3 regions of the Thalassotalea sp. LPB0316 genome follow, and region 2 is predicted to be linked to each of the others. Evidence: predicted binding sites of a transcription regulator. Region 2 holds the regulator's gene; each other region holds the start of a gene.

Region 1 (5,325 bases), 910 kb from region 2:
TAAGCAGAAACCAGCGACCGTTGTCATGGAAGCCTGTGGCTCTTCACATTACTGGGCTAGATTTGCAGAGCAACACGGTCACAAGGCAAAAATCATCCCGACCAAATCCGTTACCCCCTTTCGCCAGGGCCATAAAACCGATAAGAACGACGCCTTGGCAATAGGCGTAGCTTCAAAACAACCGAGAGTAAAGTCTGTAGCCATCAAAACCGTTGAGCAACAAGGTTTACAGTCGATAGAAAGAATGCGTCAACATCTGAGTGACCAGTTAACAGCAATGAGTAATATGCTTAGGGCGTTAATATCTGAATTTGGCATCACCATCCCCAAAGGTATTTCGGCATTTAAAAAGCGCATTCCTGAAATACTCGAGGATGGAGAAAACGAGCTGCCTTTTGCTTTTCGAGAGCAAATAAGCAATATGTATCAACTGTATTTAGTTATCGAAGCGCAAGAGCAACACATTGAAAAACAACTAGGCTTACTGATTAAACAGCAAGCGCAATGCCAGTCTCTAATGGCACTAGAAGGTGTCGGGCCGGTTAATGCGCTTGGCCTTTATATTGCCCTTGGAAATCAAGGTAGTAGTTTTAAAAATGGGCGAGAAGCCTCGGCTTGTATAGGCCTTACACCGAAGCAATATAGTACCGGAGGAAATATTGTACTCGGTACCATAGGTAAAAAGTGTGGTAACAAACGGCTACGCTCAACGTTAATCCAAGGTGCTTTGGCTTATGTGAAAGTCGTGGATAAACGGCAACCTAAAAACAACAAAGAAATATGGATTAAACAGTTGATAGCAAAAGGTAGTCTTAAAAAAGCGGCGGTAGCATTAGCCAACAAAACGGTTCGAACCGCTTGGGCGATGTTAAGCCATGATAGTCAATATCAAAAACCAGCTGAGCTACACCACTAAATTAGACAACCCATCAATTAAGTTATAGGAAATTACATCTTTATTTAATGCGATTAAAAAATAGGTAAGACCGACCTCCAAGAGCCTGCTCATTCCCTCGGTATAAAATACCGTCACCTCGATGAGGCATGGAGGTGCGAATACATCAGGGGCCAGAGTTCGCTACTCAAATAGAGCCCGAATATACGGACGCACCTTTCCTACTTAACATTGCAAAAAATAGGTTGTAATTATCCGGGAGTCCATATACGGGAATGACGTGTTTAATTTCCCGTTATTACCGCGGAGGCGGTAATCTCAAAAACAAGGCACTAAAGGCTTAAAGATACCCGATTGCTCGGGTATGACTCACAAATAGGAAAGATACCCGACCTCTCGGGTATAACACCGGGCTTACTCAGGCGGTAACTAGTGCAAAATACGAGCGCGAATAGTGCCGTCGATTTGTTTTAACTTAGCCAGTGCTTTTTCACTGTTTTCGGTTTCTACATCAATAACAACATAACCAATTTTATCGTCTGTTTGTAGATACTGAGCAGCAATGTTGACATCATTCTCAGCAAAGATGGTATTGATTTGCGTAATAATACCTGGTCTGTTGGCGTGGATGTGTAACAGGCGGCTTGTGCCAGCGTGTTCCGGTAAAGATACTTCAGGGAAGTTTACTGCAGATAACGTAGAGCCGTTATCTGAGTATTTGGCCATTTTACTAGCGACTTCCAGGCCGATATTTTCTTGTGCTTCTTTAGTAGAGCCGCCAATGTGTGGTGTCAAAATCACATTGTCAAAGGCGCGAAGTGGTGACGTGAACTCTTCATCATTACTCTTAGGCTCTACAGGGAATACGTCAATGGCAGCACCACCAACTTTCTTACTCTCTAATGCACCTGCTAAAGCATCGATATCTACTACCGTGCCGCGAGATGCATTAATAAATATGGCGCCGTCTTTCATTGCATCAAATTCAGCAACGCCAATCATGTTTTGTGTTTGAGCAGTTTCAGGTACATGCAGGCTGATAACATCGGCTTCTTTGAAAAGTTGGCTCAAGCTATCTGCTTGGCTAGCGTTACCTAGTGGTAGCTTTGTTTCGATATCGTAAAAGCGAATTTTCATACCGATGGTTTCAGCTAGAATTCCTAGTTGAGTCCCAATATGGCCGTAGCCAATAATACCAAGGGTTTTACCACGAGCTTCTACACTGCCAGCTGCTGATTTGTTCCAGACGCCTCTGTGTGCCTGAGCGTTTTTTTCAGGAATACCACGTAACAATAATAAGATTTCACCTAAAACTAGTTCAGCAACTGAACGGGTATTTGAAAACGGTGCATTAAATACTGGAATACCTAGAACTTGTGCGGCAGGTAATTCGACTTGGTTAGTTCCAATACAAAAACAGCCTATGGCAACGAGCTTCGATGCATGTGCTAGCACACGCTCAGTTAATTGAGTACGAGAGCGGATACCAATAAAGTGAACATCTTTGATTTTTTTGATCAAATCTTGCTCACTCAAAGAGGTTTTTAAATACTCAATATTGGTATAGCCTTTTGACTTTAACTCTTCTACTGCGCTTTGATGAACGCCTTCAAGCAATAAGATTTTAATTTTTTCTTTTGCCAGTGATACTTTGCTCATGTTTTGACTAACTTCTTGTTTGGATGGCTAGAATGCTAACTTAGCATATAGTGTTAAAACTCTAAAGTTGTTTTTTTACACGATTGTAAAAAATAAACCTAGTGCAGAGTTATAGTCGAAATTTAAACAATTGAGAATTACTAGTTACTACAAGATTGCGGCCTTCGCCGCAATGACGGGAGGTAGGTATGGATTCTACCGTCATTAACGCGTATACCTATATGGCTATAGGTAAGTAGAATAATGCAGGAGCAATTATCGAGGCGGCAATCTCCAGACCTTACCGTCATTACCGCGTAGGCGGTAATCTCCTCTTTTACAGCACAAAGATACCCGACTACTCGGGTATGACTCACTTATCAGCGCACAAAGATACCCGACTACTCGGGTATGACTCATTTATCAGCGCACAAAGATACCCGACTACTCGGGTATGACTCACTTATCAGCGCACAAAGATACCCGACTACTCGGGTATGACTCACTTTTTAGGGCACAAAGATACCCGACTACTCGGGTATGACTCATTTATCAGCGCACAAAGATACCCGACTACTCGGGTATGACTCACTTATCAGCGCACAAAGATACCCGACTACTCGGGTATGACTCACTTTTTAGGGCACAAAGATACCCGACTACTCGGGTATGACTCACTTATCAGCGCACAAAGATACCCGACTACTCGGGTATGACTCACTTTTTTGGATACAAAGATACCCGACTACTCGGGTACGACTCACTTTTTAGGACACAAAAATACCCGATTGCTCGGGTATGACTAAAATATTATTACCAGCGAATACCTGTATGAATGCAGGGAAGTAAAACAATCTAGGAGCAACTGTCGAGGCGGGTATCTATTGCTTAAGTTATTTAGGAACTAGCTAATAACCTTTGCGCCTTCTGGCGTACCTAATATCAATACGTCTGCACCACGGCAGGCGAATAAACCATTAGTTACCACGCCAACAATGGCGTTAATATCAATTTCAAGTTGTTTCGGGTTGAGGATCTTTAAATTGTGAACATCTAAAATTACATTGCCGTTATCAGTAATAACCCCTTCTCGATAGACCGGATCACCACCTAGTTTTACTAACTCTCGGGCAACATAGCTTCGCGCCATAGGGATCACTTCGACAGGGAGCGGGAAGTCACCTAATACGCCAACTTGTTTCGAACTGTCAGCGATACAAATAAACTCTTTCGCCACCGCTGCGACAATTTTTTCACGCGTTAATGCCGCACCACCGCCTTTGATCATTGCAAAATGCTCGGTAATTTCATCGGCGCCGTCAACATATACATCAAGGCTATCAACTGAGTTTAAATCAAATACCTCGATACCGTGCGCTTCTAGGCGCTTAGTCGACGCATCAGAGCTTGAAACTGCACCAACAATTTGATGTTTAATCGTCGCTAGTGCATCGATAAAGTGGTTAACAGTCGAGCCAGTGCCAACACCAACAATTGTATCAGGCTTGATAAATTCCAGTGCTTTGAGCGCCGCGGCTTTTTTCATTTCATCTTGAGTCATAGGAAGTCCTGTCGCAAATCTTTCTGTAATCTTGTATTGGGCGCTATTATAGCCATAGATTGGATGTTAAACGAGCCCAATTTACTGGCAATTTATTCGCTGAGTTGGTGTGATAATTTGCGATAAAGGAATATCCCATGGCTCAGTCGGAATCGACTCTACTTGCTGGCAATCGTGTGCCAAACCAATCACTTGTGTATGAGCATTGTTCAGATGTGCAAGCGTTCTATCGTAAAAGCCTCCGCCCATACCCATGCGATTGCCCATGGCATCAAAGGCGACTAATGGTGTAAACAATACATCTAATTGCGTTGGCGCTATCACTTGCTGTACGTTAAGCATCGGTTCGCGAATGCCGAACCTATTAGTTTGCATTTCGGTTTCAGGACTATAGTGTAAAAACAATAAATGATGTTTGCTAAATGGGTGGATAACCGGCAAGTAAACATTAACGTTATGTTGCCAACACCACGAGATAAATGCATCGGTTTGCAACTCTCCGTCATTAGCCAAATAAATAGCCACTGATTTAACTTGATGTTGAGTACAGTAGGATGAAAGTTGCGAGAGTAATTGTTGTTCAGCTTTTATTTGAAAAGCTCTTGAGAGGTCGTTACGACGTTGCCTTATCGAGCTGCGCAATTTTTGTCGTTGTTGTGTTTGATAAAGGCTCATAGGCTCAAATAAAAATGGGGTCAGAGTAAATTTACTCTGACCCCATTTATTAAATCAAGTACTAATTACTTAGTACGCTCTTCTTGCATACCTTCGTGAGTACCCGTAACTGCCATTTCTTCTTCTAAACGGCCGTCCAAATCTTGTGGGTGTGAATCTTCAGCGCCGTGCATCCAGTCAACTAGCTTGTCGCTCATTAACCATAAAATGATACCTGCGATAAACGCCATAATTGCTACACCACCAAATGTTGATAGTGGGCCTGCTTCACCTACTAACTTGCCGATTTCAGCCGCTGCTTTGTTACCTAAACCTGAGAATAGGAACCAAACACCCATCAGTAATGAAGAGTATTTCAATGGTGCTAGCTTAGATACCATAGATAAACCGATTGGCGATAAACATAATTCACCCATCGTATGGAAAATATAGGCCATTACTAACCAAATGACGTGTGCTTTAAGGTTAGGATCGTCACCGATTTGAAGTGCCGCACCAACCATAGACACGAAGCCTAGGCCCAAGAAGAACATACCTAAGGCAAACTTCTTCGGCG
Region 2 (5,325 bases):
GTGCGTTATCAAGGTGGTCACAACGCAGGTCATACATTAATCGTTAACGGTGAAAAAACCGTACTTCATCTAATTCCGTCAGGTATTTTACGCGATAACGTAAAGTGTTTGATTGGTAACGGTGTAGTGCTGTGTCCTAAAGCGTTAATGACAGAAATCAAAATGTTAGAAGAACGCGGCGTACCAGTACGTGATCGTTTGCTTATTTCTGACGCATGTCCATTGATTCTTCCATATCACAATGCATTAGATGCTGCGCGTGAAAAAGCGCGCGGTAGTAAAGCTATCGGAACCACCGGCCGTGGTATTGGTCCGGCATACGAAGATAAAGTTGCTCGTCGCGGTTTACGTGTGGGTGATTTGTTTTGCCCAGAGTCATTTGCTGCTAAGTTAAAAGAAATTATGGAATACCATAACTTTGTTTTAACTTCATACTATAAAGCAGAGCCGGTTAGCTATGATGAAGTACTTGCTGATGTAATGGCTGTTGCCGACATTATCAAGGACATGGTCGCTGATATCGCTGAGACATTAGATCAAGCGCGTTTAGCCGGCGATTCAATCATGTTCGAAGGTGCCCAAGGTACTTTACTAGACATTGATCACGGTACATACCCTTATGTAACTTCATCAAATACCACTGTTGGTGGTGTTGCAACAGGTTGTGGCTTTGGTCCTCGTCATATCGATTACGTTTTAGGTATTACTAAAGCTTATACGACGCGTGTTGGTTCAGGTCCATTCCCGACTGAGTTAAAAGACGAAATCGGCAATCACTTAGGTACCGTTGGCCATGAGTTTGGCGCTACAACAGGTCGTGAGCGTCGTTGTGGTTGGTTTGACGCTGTCGCGATGCACCGCGCAGTTCAAGTAAACTCAATTAGCGGTTTCTGTTTAACCAAGTTAGATGTATTAGATGGCTTAAAAGAGTTAAAAATCTGTACTGGCTACCAAACAGAACATGGTGACATTATCACTGTGCCACCGACAGCTGCTGAAGGCTACGAAAAAATTAGCCCAGTATACGAAACATTGCCAGGTTGGAGTGAGTCTACTGTTGGCGCAACAACGGTTGAACAATTACCTGAAAATGCTCGTGCCTACATTAAGCGCCTAGAAGAAGTAACAGGCGTACCAATTGACATTATCTCAACTGGTCCAGATCGCGTCGAAACGATGATCTTGGTTAACCCGTTTGAATAATAAACGTCAACGGATCAATGAAAGCCAACCTTAGGTTGGCTTTTTTTATGGCTGATAACAAAAAAATATAATGTACTTTATTAGATAATTATTTATCTAAAATCATGCTTGGCAATCACCTCATTGCCAAAACCTGCACGCTATTTACCGCAATTAAGATCACGAAATACACGGTAACAATCGCGAAAATTCTCGAACTGTCGCTACTGGTCGTTATTTTAAAATACTAACAAACTTTCATATTGGCTGATGCTATAGCGAATATTTAACAAAATTATGTGAATTTTGGTTAGAGCTGTTGCACTATTTTTATTGAAGAGGTAACTGGTAAGCTTTGTCAGCTCTTGAATTGCCGGAAAGTAATCACTTACCATAGGCGCGCCTGAAAGTTTAAAGAAAACTTTCATCTTCATTTTTATCTACTGTTAGCATTTTAGGAATAGCCATGACAGATTTACGTCAGCAAGCTTTGGATTACCACCAATACCCAACCGCAGGAAAAATTAGTGTAGAAATTACTACCCCAGCTGAAACTTCTAAGGATCTTGCTCTCGCCTACAGTCCGGGTGTTGCTGAGCCAGTACGTGAAATTGCAGCTAATCCTGACGATGTTTATAAGTACACGGGCAAAGGCAATACTGTTGCTGTTATCTCAAATGGTACGGCGATTTTGGGGTTAGGTAATTTGGGACCTATGGCGTCAAAGCCAGTCATGGAAGGTAAAGCGCTATTGTTTAAACGCTTTGCCGGTATCAATTCGTTCGACATTGAAGTTACCCATAATACAGTTGAAGAGTTTATTTCAACGGTAGCAAATATTGCTGATAGTTTTGGTGGTATTAACCTAGAAGATATTAAAGCGCCAGAGTGTTTTCAAATTGAAAAAGCCTTAATCAGTCGTTGTAAAGTACCGGTTTTCCACGATGATCAACATGGTACCGCTATTGTCACCGCCGCGGGCATGTTGAATGCCTTAGAGATTCAAGGTAAGAGTATCAAACATGCAAATATCGTTTGTATGGGGGCTGGTGCAGCAGCGATTGCCTGTATGGAGCTGTTAATCAAATGCGGTGCTCAGCGTGAAAAAATCTACATGCTAGATACCAAAGGCGTGGTTCATACTCGTCGTGATGACTTAAATGAGTATAAAAAGCTATTTGCTAACAACACAGATAAGCGCACACTTGAAGAGGCGATTGATGGTGCTGACGTATTTGTCGGTGTATCAGGACCTAACTTACTCTCTGCTGAGCAGCTTGCGTTGATGGCGCCAAATCCTGTGGTTTTCGCCTGTTCAAACCCTGATCCTGAGATTAAACCCGAACTCGCCAAGGCGACCCGTGATGATGTCATCATAGCAACTGGCCGCTCTGATTATCCAAACCAAGTGAATAACGTACTGTGTTTCCCGTTTATTTTCCGTGGTGCCTTAGATGTTCGAGCAACTAAAATTAATGATGCAATGAAAGTTGCAGCGGTTGATGCGATTCGCGAACTGGCAAAAGAGCCGGTGCCTGAGGATGTGCTAGTCGCTAGCGGTGATCAATCTCTTGAATTTGGTAAAGAGTATATTATTCCAAAACCAATGGACTCACGTTTATGCGCACGAGTTGCCAGAGCGGTGGCTTTAGCTGCAGTAGAGTCAGGCGTTGCCCAAATTGACATGCCCGAGAATTACTTCGTCTAATGAGTTATGATCTCGCGACTATATTGGATATTTTTAATCAAGGGGCTATTACTTTAACTTATGGTTAGTTAAATAGTATAAATACTTTCGAGTTTAGGACCTTTTCAGATTATATTGTCGGGGTGCCGACAGCACTAAAGAGGGAAAAAGCGCCTGTTTCCCTCTTTAATCTCCCTCGGCGCCCACGCAATAGACAACATTAATTTTTCACTTGTGTTTATCATACCAAGTTCATTAAATAGTTGGTCATTCAGCGAGAATTAAATGGCTTATAGGCAAGGCTTTGATTGCCGGTAATGGTTATTCCCTTAGCAAAATCAGTAACGAAGCATATAAGCCATTTAAACTCGCCCTTGGGAGCTCGTCAGAAAAGTGATAACTTTACAAATTGCCTTGATATGGAATAACCATACCTGCACCAATTTGCTTTGTTCTAACTTCCCTGACGTAGCTCTGAATGATTAACTATTTAACGAAATTGGTATTAGCTGTTCCTGAAGAAGATACGTCCTGTATGACATCAGTGCTCGGCGTCCTGCCTCGCCCAGCAATAAACATGGAAGTGAAAAATTAATCTATTGCGAATGGGAGTGGTGTGTAATTCGAGGCTCACTGTTTTATCCACTGATAAATATGAAAGCTCTATCATGGTTAGTACCTAACGCTGCTTTGGTTTAAAAGCAAAAAAGGGTCAGTGTGTTAAGCGCTGACCCTTTCTAACATCATTAGAAATAATCGAGAGTATTACTCTTCGTCGTCTTCAAAAATTGAAAAATCGGTGATGCCGTTTTCAACGAGTACTTTTCTTACGCTCGCCGGAATTTTTTCTGGATTGTCTTTAGCTAGGTCGGCGTCATCTGGTAATGGTTGGCCAGTGAATGCATGCAAAAATGCTTCGCAAAGCAATTCACTATTCGTTGCGTGACGGAGGTTATTGACTTGGCGGCGAGTACGCTCATCCGTTAATACTTTTAGTACACGTAAAGGAATGGACACTGTTATTTTTTTAACTTGTTCGCTTTTTTTACCATGTTCGGCATATGGGTTTATATATTCACCATTCCACTGCGCCATGAAAATACCTCTAAAAGTTTTTAAACCATAGGAATTGTACTGGTTGTATGAAAACAGTCAACTATGAATGTGTAGAAGTTTAGACGGCTAAAAACAGCTTGACCACTATAGCGAATACGTTTAGAGTTATAGACGTCTAAACGCCTATAAAATTTTGGATAGTGATCATGAGTAAACAACACATAGAAACACAAGCTGCCCGCGGTGGTATTAATATCGATCAACACCATGGTGCTGTTGTTGCTCCGCTACATTTATCGAGTACCTATTCATTAAAAGGGTTTAATGAAAAACGTGATTACGATTATTCCCGCACCGGCAATCCAACGCGTGCTACGTTCGGACAAACGGTTGCTGAGCTTGAAGAGGGCACGACAGGGATCGTAACTAGTACAGGAATGTCTGCGGTCCACTTGTTGCTGCAATTAGTGAGTGTTGGCGACAAAGTTGTCATCCCACATGATTGTTACGGTGGTAGCTATCGCCTGTTTACTTTTTTAGCAAAAAAAGGCAATTTTGAATTAATCGTTGTTGATCAGCGTGATGAGCAGGCTTTAGCTCAGGCGTTAGCGACTAAACCCAAACTTGTACTTATTGAAACGCCAAGCAACCCTTTATTGCGTATTGTTGACATTCAAGCCATTTCAGCCAAAGCTAAGGCGGTTGGAGCACTTGTCGCCGTCGACAATACCTTTTTATCGCCAGTGATTCAAAAGCCGCTATTACTCGGCGCTGATATTGTTTTCCACTCAACAACTAAATACTTAAATGGCCACAGTGATATTGTCGGTGGTGTTTTAGTGACTAAAGATCAAACGTTAGGCGAAGAGCTAGCGTGGTGGGCCAATTGTATTGGCATTACCGGCTCAGCCTTTGATAGCTATTTGGCATTGCGCGGTTTAAAAACCTTGCCGTTGCGCATGGCAAGGCATCAAGAAAATGCCATTAATGTCGCGGAATTTCTCGCTAGCCATCCAGCGATAGAACAAGTTTATTTTCCAGGTCTTACCAATCACCCACAACATGAGTTGGCTCAGCAACAGCAAAATGGCTTTGGTGCGATGTTGAGTTTCGAGCTTAAAGGTGGCGTAGCCGCGGTCAAAGCATTATTTGCTAATCTGTCTTTGTTCACACTTGCTCAATCGTTAGGCGGTGTGGAGAGTTTGATTAGCCATCCATCGACGATGACGCATGCCGGTATGGATCTCGACGCGCAAATAGCTGCAGGAATCAGCCAATCTTTAGTAAGAATATCCGTCGGCATTGAGCATATTGATGATATTATTGCTGACTTATCACAAGCGCTAGAATACAGCCAACAAGCCTAACTACAGCCTTTATCGAAATGAGTTGATGTAACT
Region 3 (5,325 bases), 1.1 Mb from region 2:
TCACAGTAAAAATAGAAAAGTTGGCGTATTGGTAACACAAGCAACGGCGAGTACACAACGCTTTCACGACTTAATTCACACCTATGCCACTGGCGCTGATGTTTTTATTCAGCCCTGCCCTGGCTTGGTTGAATTAATTGAAAAGTTAGGTGATAACACTCAGCAAATAAGTACCTTGCTTGATCAGTACTTAACTGGCTTTATCGAACAGGACATCGATACACTCGTACTTGGTTGTACGCATTACCCATTGGTAAAAGCTTTAATTGCAAGTAAATTAAACAGCGCTGTGAATATTATTGATACGGGTATTCCTGTCAGTGCCCAACTAGAGCGCAAACTCATTGAGTTTGACCTTCTCGCTAGTGCCCAGCCGACTCAACCAGATGTCTTTTACACCTCTGCCTGTAACCAAACCTTAGCCAAAAAAATAGCGGAGTTGTGGCAATATCCAGCACAAGTATTGCCAGTCCCACTTAATTAAGTTACTCGCTTACAAGAAGTATCTGAAACCAAAACCTACCATATCGAGTTCAGGCTTGGAGCCATCGGCATAAGTGGTCGAGTCAAACTTTTTGTCAGCATATATCCAGAAGTTTTTACTCCATTCGTAGGTAAGGCCAACCGAGCGGAATGACATATTGTATTGACTGTCACCCGATTTATCGGCTAAATCGTTATAACCACTGGTCAGCGTAACATTGTTGTCAAACTTATAAGCAACTACCGCTTCTTTACCCACAGATTTTTCCATCAGTTGATTAACGTTAGTCGCCTCGTGATTTTCCATCTTAGAATATAGCGCCGCGACATAAAGGCCAGGTTGATTAAATTTGCCATAAGTTACGTGGAAAGTTGCAATGCGATCGTCTGCGGTAAATTGTTTGGTGTTATTTTCAATCGTCACTTCACCCGTATTAAAACCTGCACCAACGCCGAATTTGTAGGGGAGTTTGTAAGTTAACCCGATACCGTAGTTAGTATCAAAGTTGATATAACCATTATTGATTAACGTGTTTTCCCCGCCTATTTCTATCGACTCTTCCATGACCTGAATTTGCGCGCTAACCGTCAAATTCCCTAGCTGATTGTTGTATTGCAGTGCTTTATCAGCTCGTCCTGTACCAGATAAATAACCGTCTGTTGCAAAGTTATACGTGCCTGACGCCATGCCACCGAACATCGGTAATACATCTGTTACGGCGGCAACTTGATACAAGCTACCCCACTGTTTACCAACTGTAAAACTACCGTAGGTATCGTGTGACACCCCAACATAACCTAAACGCAACCAAACACTGTCTCCTTGGTTGCCTTGAGGTCTTAATTGGTCGCCGCTTAAGATCAAACCAAAAGAAGGGTCACTAGCTAGCGTTATCCCCCACTCTAGCATCGCAACAGATTGCCAACCATCGGAAAGGTCTTGAGTAAAATTCAAATTTAGTCGTGAGAAGCCATCGGTGATCTCATTGCGATCCTTGGTTTGAATATAACCCACATCAAAGTAACCGCCCATCACCACCGATTTTGAACTGTCACTATAAATTTCAATTGCCATTGCATGACTGGCAAATACCAAAGGTAATAGGCAAGCGAATTTTTTCTTTGTTGTCATCAAAAGATCCTACTAGTTGTACTAATAGCAACTATAAATGAATCACAAGATTTAACTGTTAAAGGCTGTAACAAGGTTTTCACATTTTGTTATCAAACTCAGTGAGCGGAAAATCATTTAGCCGTCTAGACGTAAAAAAGCTAGTAAATAACTTTTTAAGAAGTTAGAATTGCACAAAATTTTGACCATAATTAGACAACGCTACGTAATAACGTGCACATTGTTAATGAATGAGGTTTTATGACAACTCACTTATTTACTTCAGAATCAGTTTCTGAAGGTCATCCAGATAAAATTGCTGATCAGATCTCTGATGCAGTACTAGACGCGATCATTGCTGAAGATAAATTCGCTCGTGTCGCTTGTGAAACTATGGTTAAAACAGGCGTAGCGATTATTTCAGGTGAAATCACAACCGAAGCTTGGGTTGATTTAGAAAAGATCACTCGTAAAGTTATCACTGATATCGGTTACACTTCGTCAGAGGTAGGCTTTGATGGTGACACCTGTGGCATTATGAACTTGATTGGTCAGCAATCTCCTGAAATTGCCCAAGGTGTTGACCGCGCTAAACCTGAAGAGCAAGGCGCTGGTGACCAAGGCTTAATGTTTGGCTATGCCACCAATGAAACACCTTCATTAATGCCTGCGCCACTTTACTATTCTCACCGTTTAGTAGAGCGCCAAGCTGAAATGCGTAAAAAAGGGATCTTGCCTTGGTTGCGCCCAGACGCTAAATCACAAGTAACATTTGTTTATGAAGATGATAAGCCTGTAGCGATTGACGCCGTTGTGTTATCAACACAGCATAACCCTGATATCTCGCAAGAAATGCTACACGAAGCAGTGATGGAAAACATCATTAATCACGTATTACCTGAAGAGCTTTTAACAGAAAACACCAAATACTTCATCAATCCAACCGGTAAGTTTGTAATTGGTGGCCCAGTGGGTGACTGTGGTTTAACGGGTCGTAAAATTATCGTTGATACCTACGGTGGTATGGCGCGTCACGGTGGTGGTGCATTCTCAGGGAAAGATCCATCAAAAGTAGATAGAAGTGCAGCTTACGCTGGCCGTTATGTTGCGAAAAACATCGTTGCTGCCGGTTTAGCGGATCGTTGTGAAATTCAGGTTTCATACGCCATTGGTGTAGCAGAGCCGACGTCTATTTCAGTTGATACCTTTGGCACTGGCAAAGTCTCAAATGAAAAGTTAGTTGAGTTAGTACGTGAACACTTTGATTTACGCCCTTACGGCATCACTAAAATGCTAGATTTGTTGCACCCAATGTACCGCGAAACAGCGGCATATGGTCACTTTGGTCGCGAACCATACGAAATGACCGTTGGTGAAGATACCTTCACCGCATTTTCTTGGGAAAAAACCGATAAAGCTGACGCATTAAGAGCTGCTGCGGGTTTATAAGCCAAACACAAATTCGTGATAATTAATCGTGTAAAAGGGAGCTTAATTAGCTCCCTTTTTTGTTGCCATATGTTTTTCAATCAAGCGCTTTATTTCACCTCGTTCTTTGAGCTGTTGAATATGCGCATCAAGTAATGCCTTTTCCTCAACAAGCTCTTTTCTCAAAATAATATTAAGTGGCACAATGGTTATTGGCTCTGGCGAGGCGTATAAGGTTTCGTCTGGGAAAAATGCTGAATTCATTAAATTATCGGCATTAAACTCATTCATGATTGTGTAATCACAGCGTTTTTTGAACAACATTCTAAGCATTGTAAGTTGGCTAGACGAGTCGACTCGAATGAGTCTTTTGTTATCGATATAAGGCTGTAATGTCGGGTAAACAAAACCTTTTCTCGTACAGATGTTTTCAGGTTTACTTGCTTGGCTTAACGAAAAATTTTCAGGGAACGGCTGAGCGCTATAAAGAAAGCTTCGGTGCTCTAACAAGGGGATGGTTGCAATCAGTTTATTCGGCTGGGATAGCCACTGCTCACTTAGCATGATCATATCGGCAATCCCTTGATACATATATTCTTCACTGCGTTTTCGACTATTCGAAATATAACTGACATGCAACCTGTTACTTTCCGATAACGGCTGCAAAATATCAGGGATCACGCCTTTGTATGCCTGACTGTCTTTATCGTAATAAAGATAGGGGGCTGAACCAGGATGGTTAACAACAAACTTTAGCTGTGTTGTTGCTTGAGCACTAAAAGCCAGTATTGCTAAAAGTATTAGTAGATAACTTTTCACGCGAATGACTACCTCCTGAGCCCAAACAGATAACTTAACTATAGAACATTAGACTAATTTTTATACCTCGCCCTTAAGGCGTTCTCTCACTCCCTGAACAACCAAATAGAAATATGGGATCAATACCGTGCCGAAAATTGTCGCGGCTGTCATCCCCGCGAGTACAGTTAAACCCAATGAAACTCGGCTACCAGCGCCAGCACCTGTAGCAAAAACTAACGGTAATACGCCAAGGACAAACGAAAAAGCAGTCATCAATACTGCGCGAAAACGCATAGTCGCCGCATTAAGTGCAGCGTCGATAATCGACTGACCTTGCGCTCTTAACTCCATGGCAAACTCGACAATTAATATTGCCGTTTTCGTCGACAAACCAATCAATAATACTAAACCAACTTGTGCGTAGATATTGTTTGCCATCCCCAATGTGTAGAGTGCCAACATAGCACCGAATAAGGCTAACGGTACTGCGGCTATAACCGAAAACGGAATACTCCAACTTTCGTATTGTGCAACTAAAAACAAATAGACGAAGATAATCGCCAAACCAAATAATACTGGCGCTAAATTACCCGCTTCTATTTCCTGTTTTGACTGCCCTGCCCACTCAAACACATAACCTTGAGGTAACTGATCAGCCAATTCTTCCATCGCCTCTATTGCGTCGCCTGAGGCATATCCGGTTGCTGCTTGCCCTGTAATACTTGCGCTGCGATACAAGTTAAAATGATTAATAGTTGTGGGGCCTAAAATGGGTTTTAGGCTAGCAAGCGTTGTTAATGGCACCATTTCACCGTCTTGATTGCGCACGTAATAATGGCTCAAATCACTCGGCTCTTGTCTAAACTGGGATTCAGCTTGAATACTGACTTTATAGGTTCGGCCAAATTGACTGAAATCGTTAATATACAATGAGCCAAGCTGCGCTTGTAAGGTCATAAAAATATCGGAAAGCGCAACGCCTTGTGCTTTGGCTTTATTGCGGTCAACTTCCAAAAAATACTGTGGTACATTGGCGCGATATGTACTGAAAACTTGGGTTAATTCAGGGCGTTGATTGGCTTCGAAAATCAAACCATTCATGACTTGCGCCAACAGTGCTGGCTCACGCCCTTCGCTATCTTGCAATTTAAACTCAAAGCCAGAGCTACTGCCTAAACCAGGAATTGGTGGTGGGTTGAACACCATAATTTGCGCATCGGGCAATGACCATAATTGCCCCATTAAACGAGGAATAACTTGTCGTAAACCAAGCTCTGGCGTAACTCTATCTTCCCAATCTTTGAGCAAGATAATCGCTAAAGCATTGTTTGATCCTGCACCGCCGAGCAATGACGAGCCAGCGACAGTGATTACGTCATCAACCGCAGGGTCTTGTTTAATAATCGGGGTGATTTTTTCTAACACCTTTTCTGTTCTATTTTTTGAAGCGGCATCAGGCAGTTGAATATCAACAAATAAATAACCTTGATCTTCGCCGGGAA

Evidence for each region. Region 2 encodes MetJ, which represses methionine synthesis genes. Its sites were predicted from a motif close to TAGACGTCTAGACGTCTA; they were not measured.
Region 1: the regulator MetJ is predicted to act here: its motif matches at 2,575-2,592, upstream of serA (phosphoglycerate dehydrogenase).
Region 3: the regulator MetJ is predicted to act here: its motif matches at 1,734-1,751, upstream of metK (methionine adenosyltransferase).

The regions. Positions count from the first base shown of each region.
Region 1 covers NZ_CP062946.1:1,892,372-1,897,696, forward strand. The annotation lists gene LP316_RS08435 (IS110 family transposase) at 1-916, shown strand, start outside; gene serA (phosphoglycerate dehydrogenase) at 1,325-2,554, opposite strand; gene rpiA (ribose-5-phosphate isomerase RpiA) at 3,438-4,094, opposite strand; gene LP316_RS08450 (5-formyltetrahydrofolate cyclo-ligase) at 4,176-4,769, opposite strand; gene LP316_RS08455 (peptide MFS transporter) at 4,835-5,325, opposite strand, start outside.
Region 2 covers NZ_CP062946.1:983,956-989,280, forward strand. The annotation lists gene LP316_RS04365 (adenylosuccinate synthase) at 1-1,203, shown strand, start outside; gene LP316_RS04370 (malic enzyme-like NAD(P)-binding protein) at 1,649-2,890, shown strand; gene metJ (met regulon transcriptional regulator MetJ) at 3,635-3,964, opposite strand; gene metB (cystathionine gamma-synthase) at 4,132-5,292, shown strand.
Region 3 covers NZ_CP062946.1:3,457,850-3,463,174, forward strand. The annotation lists gene murI (glutamate racemase) at 1-484, shown strand, start outside; gene LP316_RS15540 (porin) at 494-1,615, opposite strand; gene metK (methionine adenosyltransferase) at 1,856-3,043, shown strand; gene LP316_RS15550 (substrate-binding periplasmic protein) at 3,086-3,841, opposite strand; gene LP316_RS15555 (efflux RND transporter permease subunit) at 3,902-5,325, opposite strand, start outside.